Alloacidobacterium dinghuense: one gene and its partner. The protein of the gene in region 1 binds, or shares a complex with, the protein of each later gene. Links are inferred from orthologs where the notes say so. Each region holds a gene or a part of one and is shown in the gene's direction. Other genes may lie near its edges. The genes, in order: H7849_RS07610 and H7849_RS03315.

Region 1 (5,841 bases):
TGAGCCTGTAAACTGATTTTTGCGCATGTCGATCACCGCACAACTGGAGACCGTCTCGAAGCTCTACGGCACATTTGCCGCGCTGCGCAAGGTTTCGCTCACCCTCGAAGCGGGTCGCTGCTACGTGCTTCTTGGAGAAAACGGCGCCGGTAAGTCTACCTTGTTACGCATTCTCGCCGGATTACTGCGGCCTACATATGGAACGGTCAAAGTGCTGGGAACCGCTTCACATGACGCGCGCGATCGCATTGGCTATATGAGCCACGCTCCGATGCTCTACGACGAATACACGGCTGTGGAGAACCTTCGCTACTTTGGCGATCTTTATCGTGCAAAGGTATGCCTGGTGCCGGAAGAGGCTTTGCGCTCCGTTGGCCTCGATCCGGCGCTTACTCGTCCGGTGGGGCAGTATTCACAAGGGATGCGTCAGCGGGCAGCGCTGGCTCGTGTTCTGCTTTCGAAGCCGGATCTGCTACTGCTCGATGAGCCTTTTTCCAACATGGACATCGGCAGCGCGCACCAGATGCTCGATCTGCTGGCCGGAATCAAGGCCGAGCAGCGGACGATTGTGCTGACGACGCATCAGCGCGAGCTAGCCGAGCCGCTTGCGGATTCGCTGATTACGTTGGTTGCGGGCAGCTTGAGCGCGGTCGTTGAGAAACCACAGAGAAGCGCGATCCACGCATGAAGACCAACGCCGCCCGCTATCTCGACTCTCTCGGTATTCAATATGAGCTGCGTGAATACGAACTCGATAGCGAAGACTTCTCCGCTATTCTTGTCGCGGAAAAGATTGGGCTTCCGCCAGAGCAGGTTTTCAAGACGCTGCTCTGTGTTACCAGCGACAAGGAGCACGCCTTTGCCGTGGTTCCCGGCAATGCCGAGCTCGACTTCAAGAAGCTCGCGAATGCTGCGGGAACCCGTAAGGCCGAAATGGTTTCTCTCAAAGAGATTCAGCCGCTCACGGGCTACATTCGTGGTGGTGTCACCGTCTTTGGCGCTAAGAAGAACTTCCCTGTCTACGCCGACGAGACGCTTGAGCTTTTCGATGTGATCTCCGTCTCGGCGGGAACGCGCGGCACCCAGATCATTGTCTCGCCCGTCGACTACATCCGCGCATCCCACGCTACGCTGGCTGATCTCACAAAGGAGCACGCTTCGTGAAGGCTCCTTACTTTGTTACACATTTGTTGAAAGACCTGCGGCTGGAGTGGCGGTCGAAGGATGCCATCAACTCCATGCTCTTCTTTGCATTGCTGGTGGTGGTGCTTTTCAGCCTGGCCTTTGATCCGACGCGCGAGTCTTCGCGACAGATTGCGGGTGGAATACTCTGCGTTGCTACCATGTTCGCGTCGGTGTCGGCGCTGAATCAGGCGTGGGCGCGGGAGCTGCGACATCAGGTGCTCGACGCGCAGCGGATGACGCCAGCCCCAGCGGCTTCGCTTTTTCTGGGCAAGGTGCTGGCAAATTTTCTATTCGTAACGGTAGTGGAGTTGATTCTTGCGCCGGTCTTCATCATTTTTTACAACCTGCACGCCCTGGGAAACGGCTGGCTGCTGGCGCTGGTTCTGCCGCTGGGGACCTGGGCTTTGGTAGCGAATGGAACATTCTTTGCTGCACTCTCCATTCGCACACGCAACCGCGAACTGCTGCTGCCGCTGATTCTCTTCCCGCTGTTCATTCCAGCGCTGCTGGCGATGGTCCTCGGCGCGAGCGCGATCCTTACGGGCGAGTCAGATCCGGGGCTCTGGATCAAGTTGCTGGCTGGCTACGATGTGATTTACACGACCATCTGCCTCCTGCTTTTCGAGATCGTCCTCCACGCCGAATAGCTGGCCCTAGCTCTGAGGCGGCTCCTGATAAAGACCGACAACATTGCCTCCGGGATCACGGAAGCGCGCTGTGATCTCGGGCGCGTCTGCTCCGATGCGCTGCACAATCTCGCAGCCATTCGCCACGACGGCATCGATGGTTGCAGCGACGCTGTCCACCCAGATGTAGATCATAAAACCTGGCTGCGCGGCGGCCGGACGTCCCGTGACCCATGCGCCACTCACTTGGCCTACTGCGTCATCGAAAGCCGTGGCGCCATCACCTCGTTGCCGGATTTGCCAGCCAAAGACCTTGCTGTAGAAATCAGCCGAGCGTGCGACGTCAGTTGCGGGTATTTCGATGTAGCAGATTTTTCCGTTGGCGAGTGTGGGTGGCATGCTGGCTCCGAAATACTTGACGACAACGTTTTAGCACGCTCACGCGCGCTAGCCCAATTCAGAAAGCGACAAAGGCCACGCCGCGCATCGTGGCCCTGTCTTCCGCCAGCCATCATTAGCAACCTTTAAAAGAAATGAATTCGCCCAGGGGATTCGGCAGAACCGGATTGAACGGCTCGAACGGATACGATTTGGAGGTATCAAATCCAGCCTTCTTGGCCGCAGTTTTGTCGACGAAAGGCATGAGTGCGGCAAGTGCCTGATTGATGTTGGTCCAGCATAAGGTTCTTTCATAGCCGTTGTTGTTAGGGGGATCGACGCTCTCTGCTACTCCCTGAGCGCCGGTGATCATCTCAATTGGGCCGGCGTCCTGCGCCGCCACGCCGGGGCCTATAACGCGTGCCAGCGTGCGATGATCGCTCTCGATGCCCATAATGCGTGCCGCAGTCACACGCAGATGCGTTGTGCTGAAATTGCGCACGCCCACCAGATAAGCAGCAATGAATGCATCTTCCAGCGTAACGAGCGTGTTCAGTGTCGTCTGCGCGTCGGCAAACATCTTGGGCGGATAGAAGAAAGAAGTGAATGGGGTGAACTCGTCAGTGACCTCCTGCTCCAGCAGGTAGTGGGACATCTCTTCCTGCAGAGCAGCCATCAGGTAGCCCTGATCGTCGGATTCAAGCCTTGTGAAAAACGGCGCGGTATTGATGATGTTGGAATAGGTTGTAACCGCGAGTGCCTCGGCAACTTCGGCAGCAACCAAAATGTCGTGGTCGCCCTTCTTTAACGAATGAGGACCGAAGCGTTCATCTCTTGCGTCTGCATCGACTTCCTGGCCGGAAGCAGCGCCCAGACCGACGAGGCCGCTGAGTGCAACCGCACTTGTGGCTCCGGCAATTGTGGCGCGCTTGAAAAATAATCTACGTGACATACCGGATGAGCCGTCGCTGGCCGGGATGACGATTTCGGTATCTTTGGACAGATTCATGATCCAGTCTCCTAGGGAGGGATTTTCCGGAGAACTGGAGCGCATCCTGCGGATGTTTTTCATGGGCCCGATCACGGCGCCCAATTCCCTGGCGTTTTTAGTACGCCTGCAAGTGGTAAGTGGATTGGCAGAGTAAAGGTTTTTTTTGATGAGCCGTCTGATTTTCATTGAACTGATTCGTATGAATCCTATTTCCTGTTGCAACATCTGAACACTGAGCAGGAGGGCCTAATCAAATGGCTAAGGAAAAGAAGGTTGCTTTTATTACCGGTGGAAACAGGGGCATTGGCCTGGAAACTGCACGTCAATTGGGGAAAGGTGACGGCATCAAAGTTGTGATCGGATCCCGCGATCTGGGGAAGGGACAGGCGGTCGCTAAAGAATTGCGCGCAGATGGCGCCGACGTGGACGTTATCCGCTTCGACATCACTAAGCCAGCCGACTACAAAGAAGCTTACGATTACTTTGACAAGAATTATGGCAAGCTTGACATCCTTATTAACAACGCCGGCGTATCGAAGGAAACATTCATGGCGCCGAACAACACGAGCACAGTCACGCAAGCCGTCCTGCGCGAAACATTCGATACGAATTTCTTCGGCACCATTGAATTAACACAGGTTCTGTTACCGCTCATTAAGAAGGCTCCGGAAGGCCGTATTGTGAATCTTTCGAGCATCCTCGGATCCCTCACTTTGCACGCCGATCCAGATTCGCCTATCTATGGCGCCAAAGCCTTGGCATACGACGCTTCAAAGGCCGCGCTCAACGCATTCACGGTGCATCTTGCGCATGAGTTGCGCGACACAAAGATCAAGGTGAATTCGGCACATCCCGGCTGGGTTAAGACCGACATGGGCACAGATGCGGCGCCCATGGAACTTCCAGACGGCGCAAAAACAAGCGTCCAGCTCGCCACGCTGGCTTCCGATGGTCCGACAGGCGGCTACTTCCACATGGGTGAAGCTCTACCCTGGTAATTTGCTTGGTGAACGCGGAGATTTCGCTATTTTCCGTGACTACCCGCAGAATCAAGGGGAGAGTATTCAGGATCAGCCGTGTCTCCCCGCCGTTTTACCTAAAGGTTTCAGCGATACCAGTAATCGCCTTTTGACTGAGCGCTCTCTGGTGGACCATGCCTGCCCCAATTAATCTTTGACCGCCCTGCGCCATAAGCATTCACAAAATCTTTCGGTGCAGAGAGCGGACCCCTTCCGCTAAATAGATTCATCGGCAGTCCAACTTTGTACGCATCGTTTCCAGTAGATCGATAGCCACCTGATTCATTTGACCAGCTAATGAGCACACCAGCAGCGCCTTCACCCATGCCACCGAATTTCAGTTCACCGGCGAACGCTACTTGGCTGGCCATTTGTGCAATAAAAGCATGATTGACCCCCGTGCTCGGAAGCGGACGTATCTCGATACGTCTAAACGTGGGCCCGATACGGCATTCGCCATTAATCATAATGACAAACGGCACAACGCCTTTCGGCTTTTCCGCTCGAAAAGGGTTTCTCGGGCCCGGTCTTGCCGTCGCAGCCTGACCAACTAGAATCGCGGCCTTTGCCTGCTGGTCAAGAAGGAAATACGGGAAATGACCTAAATTCGAAAAATAGCGAATGTATTTCAACAGGCGATCAGTTGTTCCCGCCGAGGTGCCTCTCAAATCAAGAAAACCATGACCTCGAAACGGTTCGATACGGCGCGCATCTTCCTCGCTCCACAAACCGCAAGTTTCGAGCAGTTTGGTCGTTGAAAGTCCAGCGAGCAGATCCATAACAACAGGCCTGTCTGCGATCGGTATCGTCGCCCATTCGGGTCCGGCGAATGGGTCTCTTGGAAGCGGAGGGACAGGCAAGGAAGGAGGAAACGAGCTCATAAAAGCTCTCCTTACTTTAGAGCGACGCCAGTATAAGTCATCCAGCCATTTCCCGCTAACCGAGACACAAGTCAGGGCAGAGACACTAGCGTAGAGTGAAGGCGGAACTGCCAGTCTCACTCACTCGGAGTGCGCTTCGGAGGCTTCATGCCAAGCTCAGCCATTGCGATCTGCAGGTCGGCCCACGCTTCCTTCTTCTGCCGCGGATCGCGCAACAAATATGCAGGATGGTAGGTAACGATCAGTTTCGATCCGCGAGCCTCATGCACACGCCCACGCAGTGCACTGAGCGGAGCCTTACCGCCGAGCAGGTAGGTTGCAGCGGTTGAGCCAAGGGCGACCAAAATCTCCGGATGGATGACGTCGATCTGCCGAAAAAGAAACTGCGAGCAGGTGTTTGCCTCAACCGGCTCGGGGGTTCGATTCTGCGGCGGACGGCACTTGACGATATTGGCGATGTAAACGTCTTCGCGCTTCAGCCCCATCGCCGTAATCATGTTGTTCAGCAACTGCCCCGCCCTGCCCACAAATGGCCGGCCTTGCGCATCTTCATCAGCGCCCGGCCCTTCGCCGACGAACATGAGACGCGCATTCGCATTGCCCTCCCCGAAGACGATGGTATGCCGCCCCGCAAATGCCAGTGGGCAACGAGTGCATTCACCGATGTCTTCACGGATGACGCGTAGCGCGCCCTCGCGCTCTGCTGGCGGAATGACCGGCTGTGTTGCCGGTAAAAGATCGTTGACTGAGGGTTGAGACTG
Region 2 (10,058 bases), 1.1 Mb from region 1 along the record:
CAGATCAGCGCAGCCAGCGATGCGGGAAACTTCCCGCTACTGCTGCTGGCAACGATCATCATGGCGCTGATGGTGGTGACGATTAACCGGTTGGTGTGGCGGCCTCTCTACAAACTGGCCGAGACAAAATATCGGCTGGATTAGGCAAGATGGCTCGTGCTGCCCGGCTGGTTCGGTTAATTTGCTGGAACGATGAGCTTGCGCAGCAGTATGCAAAAGAAATCGCAAAGCTTGGCTATCAAGTGGAAGCCTCTTCGCTGCGTGGCTCAAGCGCGTTTGTCACACATTTTCGCAGCCTGAATCCCGCAGTAGTTGCGATTGATCTGGATCGTTTGCCTTCGCATGGGCGTGAGGTTGCGATTGTGTTGCGCGGGAGCAGGACAACACGCCATATTCCGATTGTGTTTGCGGGCGGGGTAGATGAAAAGGTTGCGCGGCTGCGCGCAGAACTCCCGGATGCGATCTTTACATCGTGGCAGAAGATTGCGGGAGCATTGAAGAAGGCGATCGTTTCGTCTCCTCTGGAACCGGTGCAGCCTACACCACACATGGAGCGCTGGCACGATTCGGCGCTGACGCGGAAGCTGGGCATTTCACCTAAAATGCAAGTCGCTCTGATTGGCGGGGCGGAAGATGGCATGGAAGAGATCATCGGCGAACTGCCAGAAGGAACATCGCTCAACCATCGAATCGTTGCTGGGACACAGCTAGTCCTGTATGTTGTGCATTCGCTTCGGGAACTGGATGCTGCGGCTGATCATGCACAGGCGCATTTGCCCGAAGGCACTTCGTTCTGGATAATTCATCCGAAGACAACGGCGAAGCTGCGCAGTGATTTCAACCAGAACGATGTGCGGGAAGTAGGACTCGCGCGCGGTTTTGTCGATTACAAAGTGTGCGCTGTAGATGCGCAGTGGTCTGGGCTAAAATTCGCACGGAGAAAGAGATAGCGCTGCTGCTGGCAACGTTTCCAGCCCTATTTGCCTCTGATATGGGGAAACCCTGATCAACGATCACAATCAGCGAAAGAGATTTGCGATATGCCAATGACGCTTCTTCCGGGTAGGCCTTACCCACTCGGCGCGAAGTGGGATGGAACGGGCGTAAATTTTGCTCTCTATTCCGAGATGGCTCAAGGAGTCGAGCTTTGCCTCTTTAATGAAGAGGATAAAGGCTGCGAAAAGATCCCGCTGAAAGAGACAACTGCTTTTGTCTGGCACGGCTATTTGCCGGGTATTCAACCGGGGCAAAAGTATGGATATCGCGTGCATGGGCCGTGGGAGCCGCAGAAGGGCCTGCGGTTCAATCCGGCGAAGCTGTTGGTTGACCCGTATGCACAGGCGGTGACGGGGCGTGTTGACTGGTCGCAGGCAATCTTTCCCTACGTCTTCGGAGGCGAGGACGCCGATTTGCATCGCGACGACCGTGACAGTGCACCGGGAATTCCGAAGAGCCTTGTGGTGAATCCTTATTTCGATTGGGAACAGGACCGCCCGCTGCGCACGCCGCTTTCGGACTCGATCATCTATGAAACGCATGTGAGGGGCTTCAGCATACAGAATCCGGACGTGCCGGAGCCTCTGCGTGGCACCTATGCGGGGATAGCATCACCGGCCAGCCTGCGCCACCTAAAACGGCTTGGCGTCACGGCTGTGGAACTAATGCCGGTCCATCACTTCATCAACGACAGTCACCTCGTTGAGAGCGGCTTGAGCAACTACTGGGGCTATAACACGCTTGCTTATTTCGCTCCGCACGGACGCTACTGCTCAACTGGCGATGGTGGTAATCAGGTTGCCGAGTTCAAGGCCATGGTGAAGATGCTGCACCGGGAAGGCATCGAGGTGATTCTCGATGTGGTTTACAACCATACAGCTGAGGGCAATCACATGGGGCCGATGCTTTCGCAGAAGGGCATCGACAACCTCACGTATTACCGGACCGTGGCGGATAATCCGCGTTTTTACATGGACTACACGGGCACTGGAAACAGCCTGAATGTGCGGCATCCGCAAGTGCTGAAGCTGATCATGGATTCGCTGCGCTATTGGGTGCTGGAGATGCACGTCGACGGATTTCGCTTTGATCTCGCCTCTGCGCTGGCGCGCGAACTGCATGATGTGGATCGACTGAGCGGCTTCTTTGACATCATTCATCAGGACCCGACCTTGGCCGATGTAAAGCTGATCGCGGAGCCGTGGGACGTTGGCGAGGGCGGCTATCAGGTGGGCAATTTTCCCGTGCAGTGGGCCGAGTGGAACGGGAAATATCGCGACACCGTGCGCCGTTATTGGAAAGGCGATGACGGACAGTTGTCGGACGTTGGCTATCGATTGACGGGATCAAGCGACCTCTATCAGCATGACGGGCGACGCCCCTACGCGAGCATTAATTTCGTCACGGCGCATGATGGCTTCACGCTGCGCGATCTGGTGAGCTACAACGACAAACACAATGAGGCCAACGGAGAAAACAATCAGGACGGCGCGAACGATAACAGCTCCTGGAACATGGGAGTCGAGGGGCCGACTGATCATCCGGAAATCAACCATGCCCGTGACCGGCAGATGCGGAATTTTCTGGCGACGCTGCTGCTTTCGCAAGGCGTTCCCATGATCTCGGGCGGCGACGAAATAGGGCGCACGCAAAGTGGAAACAACAATGCCTATTGCCAGGACAACGCGATCAGCTGGTATGACTGGACGCCAACGGAAGAAAAAGAATTATTGATTGACTTTACCTGCCGGCTGATTGCGCTGCGCAAGGAACATCCGAATTTGCGACGGCGAAAGTTTTTTCAGGATCGCGTGATTCACCACTCAGCTGCACGTGACATTGCATGGTTTGGCACCAACGGAAAAGAGTTGGGCGTGGAGGCATGGAATGCCGGGTGGATTCGCACGCTTGGCATGATGCTGAACGGCTCGACACTTGAGGCAACGGATCAACTGGGAAACTCTATTACAGACAACTCATTCCTGCTGCTTATGAATGCTTATCACCAGGCGGTGAATTTTCAGCTGCCGCCTCCTCCCCAGGATGGGATATGGCAGACGATTCTGAATACGAACAACTGCGCGACCCCGTTTAAGAAATCAACAGCGCGACGACGTGTTCGACTGGAAGGGCGCTCGCTGATTTTGCTGATGGAGCGGGAGCGTCAGAAGCCAGCCTTGGTAGAATCTCCGGATGAGCTTGCGGAGTAGCGCGCTTCGATAGAGAATGGGTGCGTCCCTCTCTGACAAGGATTCGCAACCGTGACAGATACGATTCGTGCCGGCGTTATCGGCTTTGGTCTTGCTGGCCGCATCTTTCATGCGGCCGTTATCCACGCAACCCCTGGGCTCGAGCTTGCAGCGATTGTGCAACGCACAGGAGACGAAGCAGCGAAGGCCTATCCTCAGGTCAAAATTTGCCGTTCCATCGAGGAATTGCTGGCCGATGAGAGCATTCGGCTCATCGCAGTGGGAACGCCCAGTTCTTCCCACTTTGAGGTTGCGGAACAATGCCTGCGCGCCGATCGGGATGTCGTGATCGACAAGCCGTTCGCGCTTACGTCCGATGATGCCGCGCAGTTGATTCGGCTGGCGCGCGAACGTAAGCGGCTTCTCACCGCCTATCAGAATCGGCGCTGGGATGGCGATTTCAAAACCGTAGAGAAGATGCTGGTCAGCGGATTACTCGGGCGGCTGGTCACGTTCGAATCACATTTTGACCGTTTCCGGCCTGAACCGCGACTCAGGGGCTGGCGCGAGAATGGCGGTCCTGGCGGGGGAACGCTTTTTGACCTGGGTTCACACTTAATTGATCAGGCACTCACCCTGTTCGGTAATCCGGAAAAGATTTTCGCTTCCGTGCGGATCGATCGCGACAATGGCGTAGTCGACGATGTGTTTGACATTACTTTGTTCTATAAGCGGCTTACTGCTTATCTCCGCGCTTCGACTCTCACGAAAGCGCCGGGAGCCCGTTTTACCCTGCACGGCACACAGGGCAGCTTTGTGAAGTTCGGGCTGGATCCCCAGGAAGATCAACTGAAGGGTGGCATCCTGTTTGATGCGCCTGGTTTCGGTCAGGAGCCGGAAGAGGCGTGGGGCAAGTTATACATGGAAGGAGCCGCACCTGAGAGGGTCGAAACCGAGGTAGGCGATTATCGCGGTATCTACGCGAACGTTCGCGATGCGCTGCTGGGCAAGGCAAAGCTGGTGGTTGCGCCGGAGCAAGCCTGGCGGACAACGAGGCTTATCGAACTGGCGCGCGAAAGCAGCAGCGAGGGACGCGTATTGCCTGTCGACCTCAGTAATAAGCCTTGACTCATCCGGGACCTTAGACACAGACATTGCCGTCTTCTTGGAGAAAGCCCACGGCTGGTTGACGCTCCTGCTCGCCGTCACGAATCGTATAGCGAAGATGCCGTTTGCGCCTTGCTCAGGCTTACTGGCGATAATAGTGCAGGAGCTGCGCGGCGGAAAATGCCACCAGCCATAAACCTGCTACCAGCGACCCGATGGTCATGACCCATCTGCGGGCCCTGTGCTCATCTGGGTGCAATGCGCGTTTCGTACGGGTAAAAAAGGTGTGGCCAAGAAGCCCCATACCAAGAAGAACAATGCCGATAATGAGAGTAACCACTGCCATGGCCAAACACTGTACTCCCTTTGCGTAACGATTGGAAAGTGGAGAGATGGACTCCTTCAGACGGAACGACTTATGACGACTGACGCGTTACACTGGTTGGGAATCATCCTCATCAAGGATCGGAAATGAAGCTGTTTCGCTGGCTATGGGTTGCTCTCACGCTCGGCCTACTCGCCCAGGGTTTTCGTGTGGCCATGTTTGTCGTCCCTCCGGACAGTAACCAGGGCGAAATTCAGCGGATTTTCTATTACCACGTCTCCGCCTGGTGCGGAATGAGCGTCTTTTTTGCCATCAATCTTCTGGCTTCGATCGCGTACCTCGTCTATCGCAACAGAAATTCCGTTCGAGCCATGAAAGCGGATGCGCTGGCAATTTCGACGGCAGAGATGGGCGTGGTTTTCTGCACCGTCGGGCTGATCACAGGATCACTGTGGGCGCGGCCGGTGTGGGGCATCTGGTGGACATGGGATGAGCGGTTGACTTCGACGCTGGTCCTTTACCTCATTTACGTCGCCTATCTGCTGCTGCGACGCTTTGCCGCAGGCCCGCAGATGCAGACGTTGGCCGCAGTGATGGCGATCTTTGGCTATGCCGATGTGCCCATCGTCTATATGTCGACGCGCTGGTGGCGCACGCAGCATCCCGCTCCCGTTTTCTTCGGTGGGCCGAATGCCGGGCTTGATCCCAGCATGTTGCCTGCAGTGTTTTGGAATCTGGCGGCGTGGCTGGCGTGGGGCGTCATGCTCGTCGCCTTCCGTTACGGTGTCGCTGTGCGTGATCAACTGAAAGAGCAACAGGCAGCGCTGCGCGCACTGGAAGCGGCAGGGTAACCACTATGAATCCAATGTTTCATCGCCATCTTGTGCTGGCCTATGCTGTCACCTGGGTCATCCAGCTTGGATATTTCGCCTACGTGGCGCTGAAGTGGCGATCCGGCCGGAACTAGCTCTTTCGGCGCCATTCACTCAGAGCATTTCAAAAAATATCTGAACAGCCTTCCTGCCTCCACCGTCTTTGCGTGTGAATGGGAGAGTTGAGCCAGCTTGGCAAAACGGGATGATGCGAAGTTCACGGAATGTGTCCGGCGCCACTCCCGCCTTGTCTTTCGCGTCGCGTATGCCGTGCTGCGTAATTCCCATGATGCCGAGGACGTGGTGCAGGAGGTGTTCTTGAAGCTCTACCGCGGTAATGCATGGGATGGCATGCGAGACGAAAAGGCCTATCTGGCCCGCGCGGCCTGGCGAGTCGCTCTCGATCACCTGCCGAAGCACGAGCCTGCACATGAGGTGGGCGAAATTGAGATTGAGTCCGGCCGCCCCAGCCCAGAGCAGACCGCGCTCGACGCCGACCTGCAACAGAAAGTGCATCGCCTGATCGATGGGCTGCCCGAAGAGCTTCGGCAGCCGCTCGCGCTTTCAACCATTCAAGAGTTGACCTCGTCCGAAGTTGCGCAGCTTCTCGGGATTCCGGAAGGTACAGTGCGAACGCGTGTGCTCCGCGCGCGCCAACTGCTACGGGAAAAGCTGGCTGCGCTGGAGGGAAAGAACCATGCCGCTCGACACGCCTGAATTCGAAGCCGAAGTGGAGCAGGCGATTGCCACCTACGCCGATCCCCGCGACGGCGGCCATCCCCCGGCGCTGACGGCGCGAGTTATGGCTGCGGTGGAGGCCCGACGCCGGAAGCATCGTTGGTGGCTGGGCATCGCTGTTGCTGTTCCCATGCTTAGCTGCCTGATAGCGGCGTTGTTCTACAGGCAGCAAGCTGAGACTCGGCCTCAAGTCGCAAACAATCCATCCGTTGCATCGAGCTCAACTCCCGTAGTCGTCCCCAGACAATCTTCGGCCCCAAAGTTGGAGGTCGCGCAACATGGGACGGCTCACCACAAGCCACGCGAGTTGCCTAAACTTGACCAATTCCCTACCCCTTCGGCTCCAACCGAGCAGGAGCAGTTGCTCATGCAATTCACAGCGCATGCACCGCCGAAGGCCCAGCAATTGGTTGCGAAAGCGCGAACGCAGCTCGACGAGCCTTTGCATATCGCGGAACTGAGCATTCCATATCTTGATTCAGATACCCAACCTTAAAGACAGGAGCCACCATGCGCCGAATTATCATCCTCTGCTTTGCGCTTGCCCTCTTCGCGGCACCGATCGATATGTCCGCACAACAGGAAGTAAAAACAGTGGAGAGTCCCGCACACTACTACCGGCTCACCTACTCCGTTCAGGAAGTTGGAGAGACGGGCAAAGTTACCAATAGCCGCACCTACGCTACTGCTATTGCAACTGGAAACGGTCCGTCCGCGCAGATCAGGATTGGGGACAAGGTTCCGGTCTTAACTGAGCGGGAGAAGGGTGAGGTGCAATATATCGACGTTGGCGTGAATATCGATTCCCTGCGCGCGCTGGAAGTCGACAACAAGCTCGCACTCTCAGTAACGGCTGAGATCAGCAGCACAACTAGAACCACCGAGCCAACTGCGACCACCGAGTCAACCGCGCTGCCAATCATTCGATCGAATAAGTGGTCCGCCAACGTGTTGGTTCCAATCACGAAACCTACCATCATCTTTTCTTCTGACAATCTTCAGGACAAAGGAAAGGTCCAGGTGGAGTTGACGGCGACGCGCATCGAATAATCTGCGCTGGGGCTGAAGAAAAAACAACGAGGCTACCGTCCGATAGCCTCGTTGTCCGAGGAGGGTTTGCTGCTATTCGAAGAAGCTGAGCACTTTAAAGTGTTGCCTCTCTCATAGCGAAGGTTAATCTGCTGGCGAGCTAGAAAAAAAAGCAACGAGACTATCTTTCGATAGCCTCGTTGTCCGAGGAGGGTTTACTGCTATTTGAAGAAGCTGAGCACTTTGGAGTGTTGCCTCTCTCATAGCGAAGACAGATTTTCTGAAAAAAAGTTTCGCGGAATCGAATTTTATTAATCGGGGCGCTTCCGGGTATCGCGTGAAACGGTCCGGAACAATGTGGACAGGTGACTCTCATTGCTTCCCCAACGGGGAAGTCGATACACTTGAAAGTTACAGAAAGGTCCGTCTCCATGCTCGTGGTCATGAAAGCGCAGGCAACGCCGGAGGAAATCCAGGCGGTCTGCGAACAGATTGAACAATTAGGCTTACGCCCCCATCCTCTGCCTGGTGCGCAGCGCACTGCAATTGGGATCACCGGCAACCAGGGAGAAATCGACCGCGGCAATATCGAGGATCTTTCCGGCGTCGCCGAAGTCATTCAAGTCTCAAAACCGTACAAACTGGTGAGCCGCGAGGTCAAGGAAGAGGACACGATTATCCGCTTCCCCGGCACAAATGCCACGATCGGCGGCCGCGATTTCGCGATGATCGCTGGTCCGTGCTCGATTGAAACGCGGGAACAGGCCTTTGCTGTGGCCGAGGAGGTTGCCAGCGCTGGTGCGCAGTTCTTTCGCGGCGGAGCCTATAAGCCGCGCACTTCTCCGTATGCGTTCCAAGGGCTAGGCGAAGAAGCGCTCAAGATTATGGCGGAGATTCGCGACAAATTTGGCCTGCGGATTGTTACAGAAGCCATCGACAACGAAGCGCTGGAGCTGGTCGACAAATATGCCGACGTGATCCAAATCGGCGCGCGTAATATGCAGAACTATTCCCTGCTGAAGGCGGCAGGCCGGAAGCGTAAGCCCGTTTTGCTGAAGCGCGGAATTGCCGCCACGCTCGAAGAGTTTCTCATGGCGGCTGAATACATTATGAGCGAGGGCAATTATCAGGTCATCCTGTGCGAGCGTGGGGTACGTACCTTTGCCGATCACACCCGCAATACGCTCGACCTGAGCATTGTGCCCGCCGTCCAGCGTCTGAGCCATCTGCCCATCGTCGTCGATCCAAGCCACGGCACAGGCAAGCGCAACAAGGTCATCCCTCTCGGCCGCGCCGCGGTTGCGGTGGGATGCGATGGCCTGATCGTCGAGGTGCATCACCAGCCGGACAAGGCTCTGTCTGATGGCATGCAGTCTTTGTACCCTGAGCAATATGTGCAGTTGATGAACGAGGCTGCGCAGATTGCGGCAGTGCTGGGACGCACCGTGCCGCGTGGCATTCAGATCACGGAAGGCATTGCTTCACGTTAGACGCATGCCATCCGGCCAGTCAGACCCAGCTTTTTCTGCAGATGAGATAGAGAGGGTTCGCAGTCTTCACCTTGCGAAGAAACAGCGGGCCTGTCTCATTTCTCTGCTCTTGCTGCTTGCGCCGCTGGCGTCCTGCCGCCGACGAGACTTTCCACAGTATCCGGCAGATTACCGCGAATATGCTTACGTAACCAGCGGCGGCAGCAATACCGTTACCGTTCTCGACCTGGTGAATCTGCGGCAGGACCGGGTGATTCGCGTGGGTGACAATCCTACGGGACTCGCAGCCAATCCAGTAAAGAACGAAATTTACGCCGTTAATACGAACAGTAGTTCAGTGAGCGTCATTGACGCGCAGAAGAACGCGGTTGTAGCGACGATTCCGGTTCACAGCAAGCCGTATTTCATTGATCTGGACGCGAGGGGTGAGCGCGGTTATGTTGCAAACTCCGGCTCCAACAATGTATCGGTCATTGACCTGACGAGGCGGCGAGAGATTGCACTGATCGGAGCGGGCGAAGGTCCGGGAATGGCGCGCATCTCTCCTGACGGCAAGAGTCTGGTCGTCACGAATCGAACGAGCGGAAGCGTTACCGTTGTTGACCCGCAGACCTATAAGGTTCGCAGCGTTTTCACCGGATGCCCGGCAGCAACGTATGCGGTCATTCTGCCCGATTCGTCGAAGGCGTTTGTTGCCTGCTCGGGTGGGCATCAGGTGATGGTGGTTGGCCTGGCACGGACTGACAGTCCGATTGCAATCGAGCACGCCGACCGCTTGCTCACCTTTCTTGATGTGGGCCAGACGCCAGTGCATCTGGCGTTGAAGCCGGATGGGGGTGAGATTTTTGTCTCGAACTTTGACAGCGACACAATTTCAGAAATTGCCACGCAGGCGAACGAAGTGGGCGGGGCTTATCTGGTTGGCGCGCATCCAGCGAGCGCAGTTGTAAGCGCGGACAACTCCACGTTGTGGATCAGCAAATTCAACACCGGATCCATTGAGGTGTACTCGATCGACGATGGCAAAACCATCAACACTGTCCATGTGGGCGATGGACCGGACGCGCTTGCTTTTTCAGCTGAAGGGCACCTGTTGCTTGTCGCCGATGCGAGGTCAAACGATGTTGCAGTCGTGCGCGTTATGAGCCGAACGCCGGGCGGAATCAATCGCGTTGGTACGCTCTTCACCCTGCTTCCGGCGGGCAAGCAGCCGAATGACATTGTGGTGAAGGCGTTTCATGTCAGATGACCACTTTCCCGGCTTCGGAGTGACAACTACTTCGCTTACTAACCGTTCAGCTCTTTCTCCTGC

The links.
Region 2: the proteins of H7849_RS07610 (region 1) and H7849_RS03315 are in contact, whole or in part, in a solved structure (PDB 8CE8), measured with the Escherichia coli proteins. The link is inferred for Alloacidobacterium dinghuense from one-to-one orthologs.

What each region holds. Positions count from the first base shown.
Region 1 is NZ_CP060394.1:1,881,747-1,887,587, reverse strand. What follows is about bases 4-2,996. They hold H7849_RS07610 (heme exporter protein CcmB), read left to right. Parts: upstream 4-1,160; coding sequence 1,161-1,832; downstream 1,833-2,996. Other genes in these bases: H7849_RS07600 (ferritin-like domain-containing protein), read right to left, coding at 2,326-2,996; H7849_RS07605 (VOC family protein), read right to left, coding at 1,839-2,210; ybaK (Cys-tRNA(Pro) deacylase), read left to right, coding at 685-1,164; ccmA (heme ABC exporter ATP-binding protein CcmA), read left to right, coding at 26-688. In the rest of the region: more of H7849_RS07600, read right to left, coding at 2,997-3,198; H7849_RS07595 (SDR family oxidoreductase), read left to right, coding at 3,435-4,178; H7849_RS07590 (hypothetical protein), read right to left, coding at 4,286-5,080; H7849_RS07585 (uracil-DNA glycosylase), read right to left, coding at 5,197-5,841. UniProt on the Escherichia coli protein: Required for the export of heme to the periplasm for the biogenesis of c-type cytochromes.
Region 2 is NZ_CP060394.1:798,256-808,313, reverse strand. What follows is about bases 3,639-6,615. They hold H7849_RS03315 (cytochrome c biogenesis protein), read left to right. Parts: upstream 3,639-4,763; coding sequence 4,764-5,468; downstream 5,469-6,615. Other genes in these bases: H7849_RS03305 (hypothetical protein), read left to right, coding at 6,187-6,615; H7849_RS03310 (RNA polymerase sigma factor), read left to right, coding at 5,682-6,206; H7849_RS03320 (hypothetical protein), read right to left, coding at 4,435-4,638; H7849_RS03325 (Gfo/Idh/MocA family oxidoreductase), read left to right, coding at 3,639-4,313. In the rest of the region: H7849_RS03340 (ABC transporter permease), read left to right, coding at 1-144; H7849_RS03335 (PleD family two-component system response regulator), read left to right, coding at 150-950; glycogen debranching protein GlgX, read left to right, coding at 1,041-3,206; more of H7849_RS03325, read left to right, coding at 3,258-3,638; more of H7849_RS03305, read left to right, coding at 6,616-6,723; H7849_RS03300 (hypothetical protein), read left to right, coding at 6,738-7,277; aroF (3-deoxy-7-phosphoheptulonate synthase), read left to right, coding at 7,661-8,746; H7849_RS03290 (YncE family protein), read left to right, coding at 8,733-9,995; cobA (uroporphyrinogen-III C-methyltransferase), read right to left, coding at 10,042-10,058. UniProt on the Escherichia coli protein: Required for the export of heme to the periplasm for the biogenesis of c-type cytochromes.